Regions from separate parts of the Streptomyces sp. NPDC029169 genome, predicted to be linked through region 2. Evidence: predicted binding sites of a transcription regulator. Region 2 holds the regulator's gene; the other holds the start of a gene.
What was found. Region 2 encodes HrcA, which represses chaperone genes, less so after heat shock. Its sites were predicted from a motif close to TTNGCACTCNGNNNNNCNGAGTGCNAA; they were not measured.
Positions count from the first base shown of each region.

Region 1 (6,469 bases), on a different contig from region 2:
TGGGAGCCGGTCTGCGCCATCGATCCGCCGGGGCCGTGTGGGGCGGGGCGCGGCGGGTGGGTCGTCGGGGCGTCGGCCGTGACCGCGTACGTGATCGTGGCCGTCCGGCCGGCCGCGACCTCCCCATCCGCCGCGGCCGGTCCGGCCGCGGCGAGGCCGAGCACCGCCAGCAGCGTGGTCATTCGATAGGTGAACCCCATGAAACGGAAATTTAGGTAAGAAGCATCATGATGCGGCGTTACGCCACGCGGCGGTGCGCGTACTCCGCGATGTCGATCATCGGCGGCCGCTCCTCCGTGTCCACGGTGTACGTCCGCGGTGTGAAGCCCGTCTCGGAGCGTTCGAACTGCGTCAGCCGGGGCCGCACCAGATGGCCCCGGGACAGCCGCAGCTGCGCCGTCCGGTAGATCGCCGCCGCCATCCGGCCGAGCGCCTGCCCGTCCTGGTGGCGGTGCTTGCGCACCCCGACGTCGACCTGCGCGAGGGCGTCCAGACCGACCGTGTGGAGAGCGTCCACGAGCAGGCCCAGCTCCACTCCGTAACCGACGGGGAACGGCAGCCGCTCGAGGAGCGAGCGCCGCGCCGCGTACTCGCCGCCCAGCGGCTGCACGAAGCCGGCCAGCTGCGGCCAGTGCAGATTGAGCAGCGGCCGCGCCACCAGCTCCGTCACCCGGCCGCCCTGACCAGGGGTGTCACCGAGCGGACGGTCGTACATCGCCTTCACGAAGTCGACGTCCGGGTCGGTGAGCAGCGGGCCGACGATGCCGGTGACGAAGTCCGCGGAGAAGTCCCGCAGATCCGCGTCGACGAAGCAGACGATGTCCCCCTCGGTCACCATCAGTGACCGCCACAGCACCTCGCCCTTGCCGGGCACGGCCGGTATTCGGGGCAGGATCGCGTCGCGCGCCACGACCCGCGCCCCGGCGGCCGCCGCGACCTCCGCCGTACGGTCGGTGGAACCGGAGTCGATCACCACCAGCTCGTCCACGAGCGGGACCGCCTCGGTCATCAGCTCGCGGCGGATCACGGTGACGATGTCGCCGACCGTCGCCTCCTCGTTCAGCGCCGGCAGGACGACACTGACCGTCGTCCCGTGCTTCGCCGCCAGGATGCGGTCGAGCGAACGGTCCGCCACGGACCAGGACCGCCGGGCCAGCCAGCGCTCCACTTCCTCCAGCACGTGATCTCCATCTCGCGGTTCGGACGGCCATCTCAACCGTCCATGCCTTCGGTTACAGTCTTGAACAACGCGGATGCCCGATGCATGTCGGGGTGCCGCCCGCGTCCTACAACCGAATACCGCTCATCCAGAGGGGCAGAGGGAAACGGCCCGTTGAAGCCCCGGCAACCCTCCAGTCGGTTCTCGTCCGCGACACACGCGGCAGCGAGGCTCCCGGCTAGGGAAGGTGCCAAATCCGTCTCATGGCGACATTCGTCATGGGAAAGATGAGGAGAAAGGGCCTCGCCTCCATGGCTGTACAGACTGTTTCCCCCGCCACCGACGCTCCGACGGTCGACCTCGGTCCGGCTTCCGGACTTTCCTGTCGTGAATGCGGTGAGAAGTTCTCTCTCGGTCCCATCTTCGCGTGCGAGCTGTGTTTCGGCCCGCTCGAAGTCGCCTACGACCTCCCGCTCGGCGACCCCGAGGCGCTGCGCAAGCAGATCGAGGCCGGTCCCGCCAACATCTGGCGCTACGCCCCGCTGCTGCCCGTCCCGGCCGACGTCGCCGAGAAGCCGAACCTGAACCCCGGCTGGACCAAGCTCGTCCAGGCCGACAACCTCGCCCGCGAGCTGGGCGTCGAGCCCGGCAAGCTCTTCGTCAAGGACGACTCCGGCAACCCGACGCACTCCTTCAAGGACCGCGTCGTCGCCCAGGCCCTGGAGGCCGCCCGCGCCTTCGGCTTCACCACCCTCTCCTGCTCCTCCACCGGCAACCTGGCCGGCGCCGTCGGCGCCGCGGCCGCCCGCGCCGGCTTCCGCTCCTGCGTGTTCATCCCGCACGACCTGGAGCAGGGCAAGGTCGTCATGGCCGCGGTCTACGGCGGTGACCTCGTCGGCATCGAGGGCAACTACGACGACGTCAACCGCTTCTGCTCCGAGCTCATCGGCGACCCGCTGGGCGAGGGCTGGGGCTTCGTCAACGTCAACCTGCGCCCGTACTACGGCGAGGGCTCCAAGACGCTCGCGTACGAGATCTGCGAGCAGCTGGGCTGGGTGATCCCGGATCAGCTGGTCATCCCGATCGCCTCCGGCTCGCAGCTCACCAAGATCGACAAGGGTCTGCAGGAGCTCATCAAGCTCGGCCTGGTCGAGGACAAGCCGTACAAGATCTTCGGCGCCCAGGCCGAGGGCTGCTCGCCGGTGTCGGCGGCCTTCAAGGCCGGTCACGACGTCGTACGGCCCCAGAAGCCGAACACCATCGCCAAGTCGCTCGCCATCGGCAACCCGGCCGACGGCCCCTACGTCCTCGACATCGCGCGCCGCACGGGCGGCGCGGTGGAGGACGTCGACGACGAGCAGGTCGTCGAGGCGATCAAGATCCTGGCCCGCACGGAGGGCATCTTCGCCGAGACGGCGGGCGGGGTGACGGTCGGCGTGACGAAGAAGCTGGTCGAGGCCGGCCTCATCGACCCGACCCTCACGACGGTCGTGCTCAACACGGGCGACGGCCTCAAGACGCTGGACGCGGTGGCCGACACCTCGCAGGCGACCGCCACGATCCCCCCGAGCCTGGACGCGTTCCGCGACGCCGGCCTCGCCCACTGAAAGGTAAGTGACATGAGCGTCAAGGTCCGCATCCCCACCATCCTGCGCACCTACACGGGCGGCCAGGCCGAGGTCCTGGCGGAGGGCGCCACGCTCTCCGAGGTCATCGCCGACCTGGAGAAGAACCACACGGGCATCGCGGCCCGCGTCCTGGACGACCAGGGCAAGCTGCGCCGCTTCGTGAACGTGTACGTCAACGACGACGACGTCCGCTTCGAGCAGGGCCTGGAGACGGCGACGCCGGACGGCGCGGGCGTCTCGATCATCCCGGCGGTCGCGGGCGGCTGCTGAGCGCCCCCTGAGAGCCTTCGCCTTACCCGGCGCAACCGAATTGCCCCCTACGCTTCAAGAAGCGGAGGGGGCAATTCTGCATGGTTGAGCGCGGTAGAGTTGGGGAAGTCCCCCCGGCTTCCCTTCGCTGCTCATGCCAGGCGCATATGAGAATGCGTCCGCATCCGACAAGATGCAGCCAAAGTGCTCGAGTGTTGTGTACCTTCTGCACGCTTTGCCGGGCCCGACTTGCCCCGGAATTCAGTCAATCCTCCTGAATTCTCCTTTACGGCGTGCCCAGAATTCTCGTCCGATTGACCTGTTGCAGAGGGCAGTTGGGCAGATACATTCAGCCGCGGTCGACGCGTTCCGGCGCAGGGTCTGACCCGGGTCCGCGAAGTGCGGTCCCGCGCAAGGGCCAGTAATAGGGGAGTTAGGCATGGCTCAGGGCACCGTCAAGTGGTTCAACGCGGAGAAGGGCTACGGCTTCATCGCGGTCGACGGTGGTGCGGATGTATTCGTCCACTACAGCGCGATCCAGATGGACGGTTACCGCACCCTTGAAGAGGGTCAGCGGGTCGAGTTCGAGATCTCGCAGGGCCAGAAGGGTCCGCAGGCGGACATGGTCAAGCTCGCCGTCTGAGCACGGCGCGATCGGCCACCACGTACGCACTCACGCGTTCTCATCGCCGAGGGGTCCGCATCCTGACCAGGATGCGGACCCCTCGTGCGTGTCCGGAGTGCTTCCGTGGGCCCCTCTCGATCCATGAGAGTCGCTTGCACTCGCATGGGTCGAGTGCTAATCATTGCGTTAGCACTCTGCAGGTGAGAGTGCTTACGAGGATCGGGCAGACGAGGTCCGCGGCCAGGTGGGGCAAGGAACCGCCGGGTGCGCAGGCCGTCCGTCGCGGGCGTCGGCGCGGTCCTGGAGCGTTATCCACCCCATGTCCGGGAGGACCACTTCACATGGCCAAGATCATCGCGTTCGACGAGGAGGCACGGCGCGGTCTCGAGCGCGGGATGAACCAGCTCGCCGACGCCGTCAAGGTCACCCTTGGCCCCAAGGGCCGGAACGTCGTCCTCGAGAAGAAGTGGGGCGCCCCCACGATCACCAACGATGGTGTGTCCATCGCCAAGGAGATCGAGCTCGAGGACCCGTACGAGAAGATCGGCGCCGAGCTGGTCAAGGAAGTCGCCAAGAAGACGGACGACGTCGCCGGTGACGGTACGACCACCGCGACCGTCCTCGCCCAGGCGCTCGTCCGCGAGGGCCTGCGCAACGTGGCGGCCGGCGCCAACCCGATGGCCCTCAAGCGCGGCATCGAGAAGGCCGTCGAGGCCGTCTCCGGCGCCCTGCTCGAGCAGGCGAAGGATGTCGAGACCAAGGAGCAGATCGCTTCCACGGCCTCCATCTCCGCCGCCGACACCCAGATCGGCGAGCTCATCGCCGAGGCGATGGACAAGGTCGGCAAGGAAGGCGTCATCACCGTCGAGGAGTCCCAGACCTTCGGTCTGGAGCTGGAGCTCACCGAGGGTATGCGCTTCGACAAGGGCTACATCTCGGCGTACTTCGCCACCGACATGGAGCGTATGGAGGCGTCCCTGGACGACCCGTACATCCTGATCGTCAACTCCAAGATCTCCTCCGTGAAGGACCTGCTTCCGCTCCTGGAGAAGGTCATGCAGTCGGGCAAGCCGCTGCTGATCATCGCCGAGGACGTCGAGGGCGAGGCCCTGTCGACCCTGGTCGTCAACAAGATCCGCGGCACCTTCAAGTCCGTCGCGGTCAAGGCCCCGGGCTTCGGCGACCGCCGCAAGGCCATGCTGAACGACATCGCCATCCTCACGGGCGGCACGGTCATCTCCGAGGAGGTCGGCCTCAAGCTCGAGAACGCCGGCCTGGACCTGCTGGGCCGCGCCCGCAAGGTCGTCATCACCAAGGACGAGACCACGATCGTCGACGGTGCCGGTGACAGCGACCAGGTCGCCGGTCGCGTCAACCAGATCCGCGCCGAGATCGAGAACTCGGACAGCGACTACGACCGCGAGAAGCTGCAGGAGCGCCTGGCGAAGCTCGCCGGCGGTGTTGCGGTCATCAAGGCCGGTGCCGCGACCGAGGTCGAGCTCAAGGAGCGCAAGCACCGCATCGAGGACGCCGTTCGCAACGCGAAGGCGGCCGTCGAGGAGGGCATCGTCGCCGGTGGTGGCGTGGCCCTGCTCCAGGCCTCCAACGTCTTCGAGAAGCTCGAGGCGGACCTGACGGGCGACGAGGCCACCGGTGCCAACATCGTCAAGCTGGCGCTCGAGGCCCCGCTGAAGCAGATCGCCGTCAACGCCGGCCTCGAGGGCGGCGTCGTGGCGGAGAAGGTCCGCAACCTGCCCGTCGGCCACGGCCTGAACGCCGCGACCAACGAGTACGTGGACCTCATCGCCGAGGGCATCATCGACCCGGCGAAGGTGACGCGCTCTGCCCTGCAGAACGCGGCCTCCATCGCCGCGCTGTTCCTGACCACCGAGGCCGTCATCGCCGACAAGCCGGAGAAGGCCGCCGCGGCGGCCGGCGGCGGCATGCCGGGCGGTGACATGGACTTCTGAGCCTCGGCTCGGTAGTTCTTCGCTGTACGCGACGCAGTACGCGACGCTCTACGCGACTGAGGGCGGCACTCCCTGCTGGGGGTGCCGCCCTCGGGCGTTCGGGGTGATGCTGGTGGGAGGACCCCTCACCGGCGGGAGCGATCCATGATCACGCTGCTGACGACACCGTCCGACCGCGAGCTGGTCATCACCCGGACCTTCGACGCCCCGCCGGCCCGCGTCTGGGAGGCGTGGACCAAGCCCGAGCACGTACGCCAGTGGTACGGCGTGGCCGCCATGCCCACGGTGTTCTCCGACATCGACCTCAGGGTCGGCGGCACGTGGCGCTGGGGCCAGAAGGCCCCCGACGGCCGGGAGATCGTCTTCTCGGGCACGTACGAGGAGATCGTCCCGAACGAGCGCCTCGTCTACACCGAGGTCTTCGAACTCATGCCGGGCCCGCCGGTCCACGTCACCCTCACCTTCGACGACACCCCGGACGGCGGCACGGCGCTGACAAGTACATCGCTCTGGCCGTCGACGGAGCTGCGCGACCAGGCGCTGGCGACGGGGATGGAGGCGGGGGTCAAGGAGGAGTACGACCGTCTGGCGGCCTATCTGGAGACGATGGAGACGACGTGAGCCTGGTCGTGCCGCGGCTGGAGGCGGGGGCGTACGAGCTGCGCGCGTGGGAGCGGGCGGACCTGCCGCTCGTGGAGGAGGCGTCGACGGACCCGTACATCCCGCTGACGAACACGGTCCCGTCGGTGTACTCGGAGTCGCAGGGCGAGGCGTACATCCGCCGCCAGTGGAGCCGCTCGGAGTCGGGCGCCGGCTACCCCTTCGTCATCGTCCGCCG
Region 1 is NZ_JBVHXA010000002.1:456,158-462,626, reverse strand. It holds gene ACZ4VI_RS05915 (hypothetical protein) at 1-200, opposite strand, end outside; gene ACZ4VI_RS05910 (glucosyl-3-phosphoglycerate synthase) at 239-1,180, opposite strand; SAM riboswitch class I at 1,301-1,453, shown strand; gene thrC (threonine synthase) at 1,447-2,766, shown strand; gene ACZ4VI_RS05900 (MoaD/ThiS family protein) at 2,779-3,057, shown strand; gene ACZ4VI_RS05895 (cold-shock protein) at 3,476-3,679, shown strand; gene groL (chaperonin GroEL) at 4,003-5,631, shown strand; gene ACZ4VI_RS05885 (SRPBCC family protein) at 5,776-6,252, shown strand; gene ACZ4VI_RS05880 (GNAT family N-acetyltransferase) at 6,249-6,469, shown strand, end outside.
Region 1: groL (chaperonin GroEL) is a predicted target of HrcA. The motif match lies at 3,848-3,874, and genes of this name have one in related genera.

Region 2 (6,469 bases):
CGTGAAGCATCCGGGGGCGTACGCGGCGGCGCTCTCCTCCGGCAGGTCCCCGGGCGCGGGGAGGGAGGTTCTCTCGGCGGAGGACCGGCGCGTGGAGCGTGTGCTCCTGGAGCTACGGCTCCGGGAGGGCGTCGAGCTGGGGCTGCTCAAGGCCGCGGGGCTTGCCGCGTCCCGGAGGGCCCTGGACGATGGACTCCTCGCGGCCGGGCCGTACGAGGCGGGGCGCGCGGTCCTGACCCTGCGGGGTCGCCTGCTCGCGGACGCGGTCGTCAGGGACCTGGTGGACTAAGGGGCAGGGCCTCGTGCAAGGGCCCCCTACGGTGCCGTCACGAAGTCGATCAGTTCTTCCACGCGGCCCAGCAGGGCCGGTTCCAGGTCCTTGTAGGTGTGGACCTTCGACAGGATGTGGTGCCAGGCCGCTCCCGTGTTCTCCGGCCAGCCCAGGGCGCGGCAGACGCCCGTTTTCCAGTCCTGGCCGTGGGGGACCGTCGGCCAGGACGGGATGCCCACGGAGGACGGCTTCACCGCCTCCCAGACGTCGATGTACGGGTGGCCGACGATCAGGACGTCCGGGGACGAGACCTGCGCCGCGATGCGGGACTCCTTCGAGCCGGGGACCAGGTGGTCGACCAGGATGCCCAGGCGCGCGTCCGCCGCCGGGGCGAAGTCCGCGACGATCGACGGGAGGTCGTCGATGCCCTCCAGGTACTCCACCACCACGCCCTCGATCCGCAGGTCGTCGCCCCAGACCCGCTCCACCAGCTCCGCGTCGTGCCGCCCCTCCACGTAGATCCGGCCCGCCCGCGCCACCCTCGCCCGCGCGCCGGGGACCGCGATCGAGCCCGAGGCCGTGCGATGCGACCGCGCGGGGCCGGCCACCGGGCGGGTCAGGGTGACCACACGGCCCTCCAGCAGGAAGCCCCTCGGTTCCAGCGGGAAGACCCGGTGCTTGCCGAAGCGGTCCTCCAGCGTCACCGTGCCCGCCTCGCAGCGGATCACCGCCCCGCAGAAGCCCGTCGAGACCTCCTCCACCACGAGGTCCACCTCCGCCGGCACCTCCGGCACGGGGGCGGATCGCTTCCACGGGGGCGTCAGGTCCGGGTTGTAGCTGCGCATTTGGGGGACGTTATGCGACGGAGAAGCGGCGTGCCAGTTCATCCCGTTGACGTCGTACGAACGCGACGTCCACGACCGCCCCGTGACCCGGCACGTACACCGCCTCCTCCCCGCCCAGACCGACGAGGCGGTCCAGCGCGTCCGGCCAGCGTGACGGCATCGCGTCCCGCCCCGCCTGCGGCTCGCCCGACTCCTCCACCAGGTCCCCGCAGAAGACCACCTCGGTCGCACCCGGCACCAGCAGCGCCAGATCGTGCGCCGTGTGCCCCGGGCCCACGTTCGCAAGGAGCACCTGCCGGCCGCCCAGGTCCAGCGTCCACTCCCCGGAGACCATGTGCTGCGGTGCCACCAGTGCGTCGGCCGCCTCCGCCGCCGCGAACGCGTCGACCCCGTGCCGTACCGCGTCCGCCATCAGCGAGCTCGCCTCCCGGCGCATCAGCGCGTCGACGCCCACCGCCCCGTACACCTCCGCGCCCTCGAACGCCGCCGTCCCCAGCACATGATCGAAGTGCGGGTGGCTCAGTGCGATGTGCGTCACGCTCCGGCCGCCCGTCAGCGCCTCGACCTGATCCCGCAGCTCCGCGCCCTCCCGGAGCGTGGAGCCCGTGTCGTACAGCAGCACCGCCTTCTCGCCCAGCACCAGGCCCACCGTGGCGTCCCAGCCCGGCAGCCGACGCCGCCCCACCCCGTCCGCGAGCCGCTCCCAGCCGAACTCTTCCCAAGTGACATCCATACCGCGACGCTAGCGGCTACCACCCCGCCTCCTTGCCAGGAGCGATGCCCGCCGCCGTACACTGGCCGGGGGATTCCTGGCACTCGGACAGGGCGAGTGCCAAAAGGGGAGCAACCGAAGCAACCCGATACGACAGCTGGAGGTGGGCGCGATGCTCAGCGAACGCAGGCTCGAGGTGCTGCGCGCCATCGTCCAGGACTATGTCGGGACGGAGGAGCCGGTCGGCTCCAAGGCGCTCACGGAGCGCCACAAGCTCGGCGTCTCGCCCGCCACCGTGCGCAACGACATGGCCGTCCTGGAGGACGAGGGCTACATCGCCCAGCCCCACACCAGCGCCGGCCGCATCCCGACGGACAAGGGCTACCGCCTGTTCGTCGACCGGCTCGCCGGCGTCAAGCCGCTGTCGACGCCGGAGCGGCGCGCGATCCACAACTTCCTCGACGGAGCCGTCGACCTCGACGACGTCGTCGGGCGCACGGTCCGGCTGCTCGCGCAGCTGACCCGGCAGGTCGCCGTCGTCCAGTACCCGTCGCTGACCCGCTCGACGGTCCGGCACGTGGAGCTGCTCGCGCTGGCCCCCGCCCGCCTGATGCTCGTGCTGATCACGGACACCGGCCGGGTCGAGCAGCGCGTGATCGACTGCCCGGCGCCGTTCGGCGAGACCTCCCTTGCGGACCTGCGGGCCCGGCTCAACAGCCGCGTGGTCGGCCGCCGTTTCGCGGACGTGCCGCAGCTGGTGCAGGATCTTCCGGAGTCGTTCGAGGAGACCGAGGACCGCGGCACGGTCTCGACGGTGCTCGCGACCCTGCTCGAAACCCTGGTGGAGGAGCACGAGGAGCGGCTGATGATCGGCGGCACCGCCAATCTCACCCGCTTCGGCCATGACTTCCCCCTCACGATCCGGCCTGTGCTTGAGGCGCTCGAGGAGCAGGTCGTGCTCCTCAAGCTGCTCGGCGAGGCCAAGGACTCGGGCATGACCGTACGGATCGGGCACGAGAACGCCCACGAAGGGCTCACCTCCACGTCCGTCGTCGCGGTCGGCTACGGTTCGGGCGACGAGGCAGTCGCCAAACTCGGCGTGGTCGGACCGACCCGCATGGACTACCCCGGAACGATGGGAGCGGTACGCGCAGTGGCACGTTACGTCGGACAGATCCTGGCGGAGTCGTAAGTGGCCACGGACTACTACGCCACGCTTGGCGTGCGCCGCGACGCGTCCCAGGACGAGATCAAGAAGGCATTCCGGCGGCTCGCGCGCGAGCTGCACCCGGATGTGAATCCCGATCCGAAGACGCAGGAGCGGTTCAAGGAGATCAACGCCGCGTACGAGGTGTTGTCGGACCCGCAGAAGAAGCAGGTCTACGACCTCGGCGGCGACCCGCTGTCCGCCTCGGGCGGTGGCGGCGGGGCCGGCGGCTTCGGCGCGGGCGGCTTCGGGAACTTCTCGGACATCATGGACGCGTTCTTCGGTACGGCGTCGCAGCGCGGGCCGCGCTCGCGCACCCGGCGCGGCCAGGACGCGATGATCCGGCTGGACATCGACCTCAACGAGGCCGCCTTCGGCACGACCAAGGACATCCAGGTCGACACGGCCGTCGTCTGTACGACGTGTTCGGGTGAGGGCGCCGCGCCCGGCACCTCCGCGCAGACCTGTGACATGTGCCGCGGTCGCGGTGAGGTTTCGCAGGTCACGCGGTCCTTCCTGGGCCAGGTCATGACCTCCCGCCCCTGCCCCCAGTGCCAGGGCTTCGGCACCGTCGTCCCGACCCCGTGCCCCGAGTGCGCGGGCGACGGCCGGGTCCGGTCCCGTCGTACGCTCACGGTCAAGATCCCGGCCGGTGTGGACAACGGGACGCGCATCCAGCTCGCGGGCGAGGGCGAGGTCGGCCCGGGCGGCGGCCCGGCCGGCGACCTGTACGTCGAGATCCACGAGGTCCCGCACGAGGTCTTCCAGCGGCGGGGCGACGACCTGCACTGCACGGTCACCATCCCGATGACGGCGGGCGCGCTCGGCACGAAGGTGCCGCTGCAGACGCTCGACGGGCTCGAGGAGGTCGACATCCGCCCGGGCACGCAGTCCGGCCAGTCGATCCCGCTGCACGGGCGCGGCATCACGCACCTGCGCGGCGGCGGGCGCGGCGACCTGATCGTGCACGTCGAGGTGACGACGCCGTCGAAGCTCGACGCCGAGCAGGAGCGGCTCCTGCGCGAACTGGCGAAGCTGCGCGGCGAGGAGCGGCCGACCGGTCAGTTCCAGCCGGGGCAGCAGGGGCTGTTCTCGCGCTTGAAGGACGCGTTCAACGGCCGGTAGGCGCATGACTGCCGGGGGTCCGGGGGTTGGCCCCCGGGTTGGCACAGTCAGCCGGGGCAGCAGGGGCTGTTCTCGCGGCTGAAGGACGCCTTCAACGGCCGGTAGGCCGACGGGCGTGTTCCCCGGCCAGTAGGCCGACGTTGTGCCTGGAAGGGCGGCATCCGCTGGGAGCGGGTGCCGCCCTTCCCGTATGACACGATGCCTGCATGTCCACCGCTCTGAACGGTCTCTCCCGATACCCGATCGTGCAGGCCCCCATGGCGGGTGGCGCGTCCTGTCCGCAGCTCGTCGGGGCCGTGTGCGAGGCCGGCGGGCTCGGGTTCCTCGCCGGGGGGTACAAGACCGCCGGCGGGCTGTACCAGGAGATCAAGCAGGTGCGCGGGCTGACCGGGCAGCCCTTCGGCGTCAACCTCTTCATGCCGCAGAGCGGACAGCCCGCCGACCCCGCCGCCGTCGGGGTGTACGGGCACCAGCTCGCCGGTGAGGCCACCTGGTACGAGACGCAGCTCGGCGACGCCGACCAGGGGCGCGACGACGCCTACGACGCCAAGCTCGCGATCCTGCTCGAGGATCCGGTCCCCGTCGTCTCCTTCACCTTCGGCTGCCCGGACCGGGACACGTTCGACGCGTTCGCCCGCGCCGGTACGTACACGATCGTCACCGTCACCTCCCCCGAAGAGGCCCAGGCCGCCCAGTGGGCCGGGGCCGACGCGGTCTGCGTGCAGGGCGTCGAGGCCGGCGGGCACCAGGGCACGCACCGCGACGACCCGGACGGCGCCCTCGCCGGGACCGGGCTCCTCACGCTCGTCACCCAGGTCCGGGAGACCGTGCAGCTGCCGATCGTCGCGACCGGCGGGATCATGCGCGGCGCGCAGATCGCCGCCGTCCTCGCCGCCGGGGCCGACGCCGCCCAGCTCGGCACCGCGTTCCTCGTCTGCCCCGAATCGGGCGCGCACGCGCTGCACAAGCAGGCCCTGACCAACCCCCTCTTCGTCCGCACCGAGCTCACCCGGGCCTTCTCCGGCCGCCCGGCGCGCGGGCTCGTCAACCGTTTCATGCGCGAGCACGGGCCGTACGCCCCCGCCGCCTACCCCGAGGTCCACCACCTCACCGCGCCCCTCCGCAAGGCCGCCGCCACCGCGGGCGACGCGCAGGGCATGGCCCTGTGGGCCGGCCAGGGGCACCGGCTGGCCCGCGAACTCCCGGCGGGGCAACTGGTCGAGGTGCTGGCCGCCGAACTCGACACCGCACTGACCGCGCAGGCCCACAGGAGCGCCTCATGACCGCACCCGTCTTCGTCGTCGAGGCCGTCCCCGGCACCGGCACCTTCCTCCTCGACGGCCCCGAGGGCCGCCACGCCGTCTCCGTGAAGCGGCTGCGCGCGGGGGAGGAGCTCGTGCTCACGGACGGGCGCGGAGCGTGGGCCGACTGCGTCGTGCTCGCCGCCGAGGGCAAGGACCAGCTGACCGTCCAGGTCTCGGGGACGTACGAGGACCCGGAGCCCGCGCCCCGTATCACCGTCGTCCAGGCGCTGCCCAAGGGCGACCGGGGCGAACTCGCCGTCGAGACCATGACGGAGACCGGCGTCGACGCGATCGTGCCGTGGGCCGCGTCCCGCTGCATCACCCAGTGGAAGGGCGAGCGCGGCCTCAAGGCCCTCGCCAAGTGGCGCGCCACCGCGCGCGAGGCCGGCAAGCAGTCGCGCCGCACACGCTTCCCCGAGGTGGCCGACGCGATGACCACCAAGCAGGTCGCCGCGCTCCTCGCGGGCGCCGACTTCGCCGCCGTCCTGCACGAGGACCGGGACCACCCGAGCGGCGCGCTCGCCAACGCGGAACTCCCCGCCGAGGGCGACATCGTGCTGGTCGTCGGGCCCGAAGGGGGCGTGTCACCCGAGGAGTTGACCATCTTCGAGGAGGCGGGTGCGAAGCCGTACCGGCTGGGGCGGAGCGTACTGCGTACCTCCACGGCCGGTACGGCGGCCACCGCGCTGCTCCTCGGTCGTACGGGCCGCTGGTCCTAAGGCGCCTGGCGCGCCACGAGCGCGTCGAAGAGCGGCCAGCCGTCGACCTCCGTCACCCCGTGCGCGACCGGAAGCAGGCCGCGGGCCTCGGCCTCGTCGAGCAACCGGCGGACGACGCCGGGCTCGTTGAGGTTGAGGTAGCCGTCCTTGGTGTCCGCGACCTGGCCCGCGCCCATGTACCCGCCCTGCGTCACACGGCCCGGGCCTTCCTGGAAGACCAGGCGCAGTTGCGCGTGCGGGGCGTCGGCGCGGCGCAGCGTCAGCAGTTCCCGGCAGGGCGGATGCA
Region 2 is NZ_JBVHXA010000005.1:325,612-332,080, reverse strand. It holds gene hemW (radical SAM family heme chaperone HemW) at 1-289, shown strand, start outside; gene ACZ4VI_RS12880 (DUF3097 domain-containing protein) at 316-1,116, opposite strand; gene ACZ4VI_RS12875 (MBL fold metallo-hydrolase) at 1,127-1,849, opposite strand; gene hrcA (heat-inducible transcriptional repressor HrcA) at 2,001-3,020, shown strand; gene dnaJ (molecular chaperone DnaJ) at 3,021-4,160, shown strand; gene ACZ4VI_RS12860 (nitronate monooxygenase) at 4,367-5,443, shown strand; gene ACZ4VI_RS12855 (16S rRNA (uracil(1498)-N(3))-methyltransferase) at 5,440-6,183, shown strand; gene ACZ4VI_RS12850 (hypothetical protein) at 6,180-6,469, opposite strand, start outside.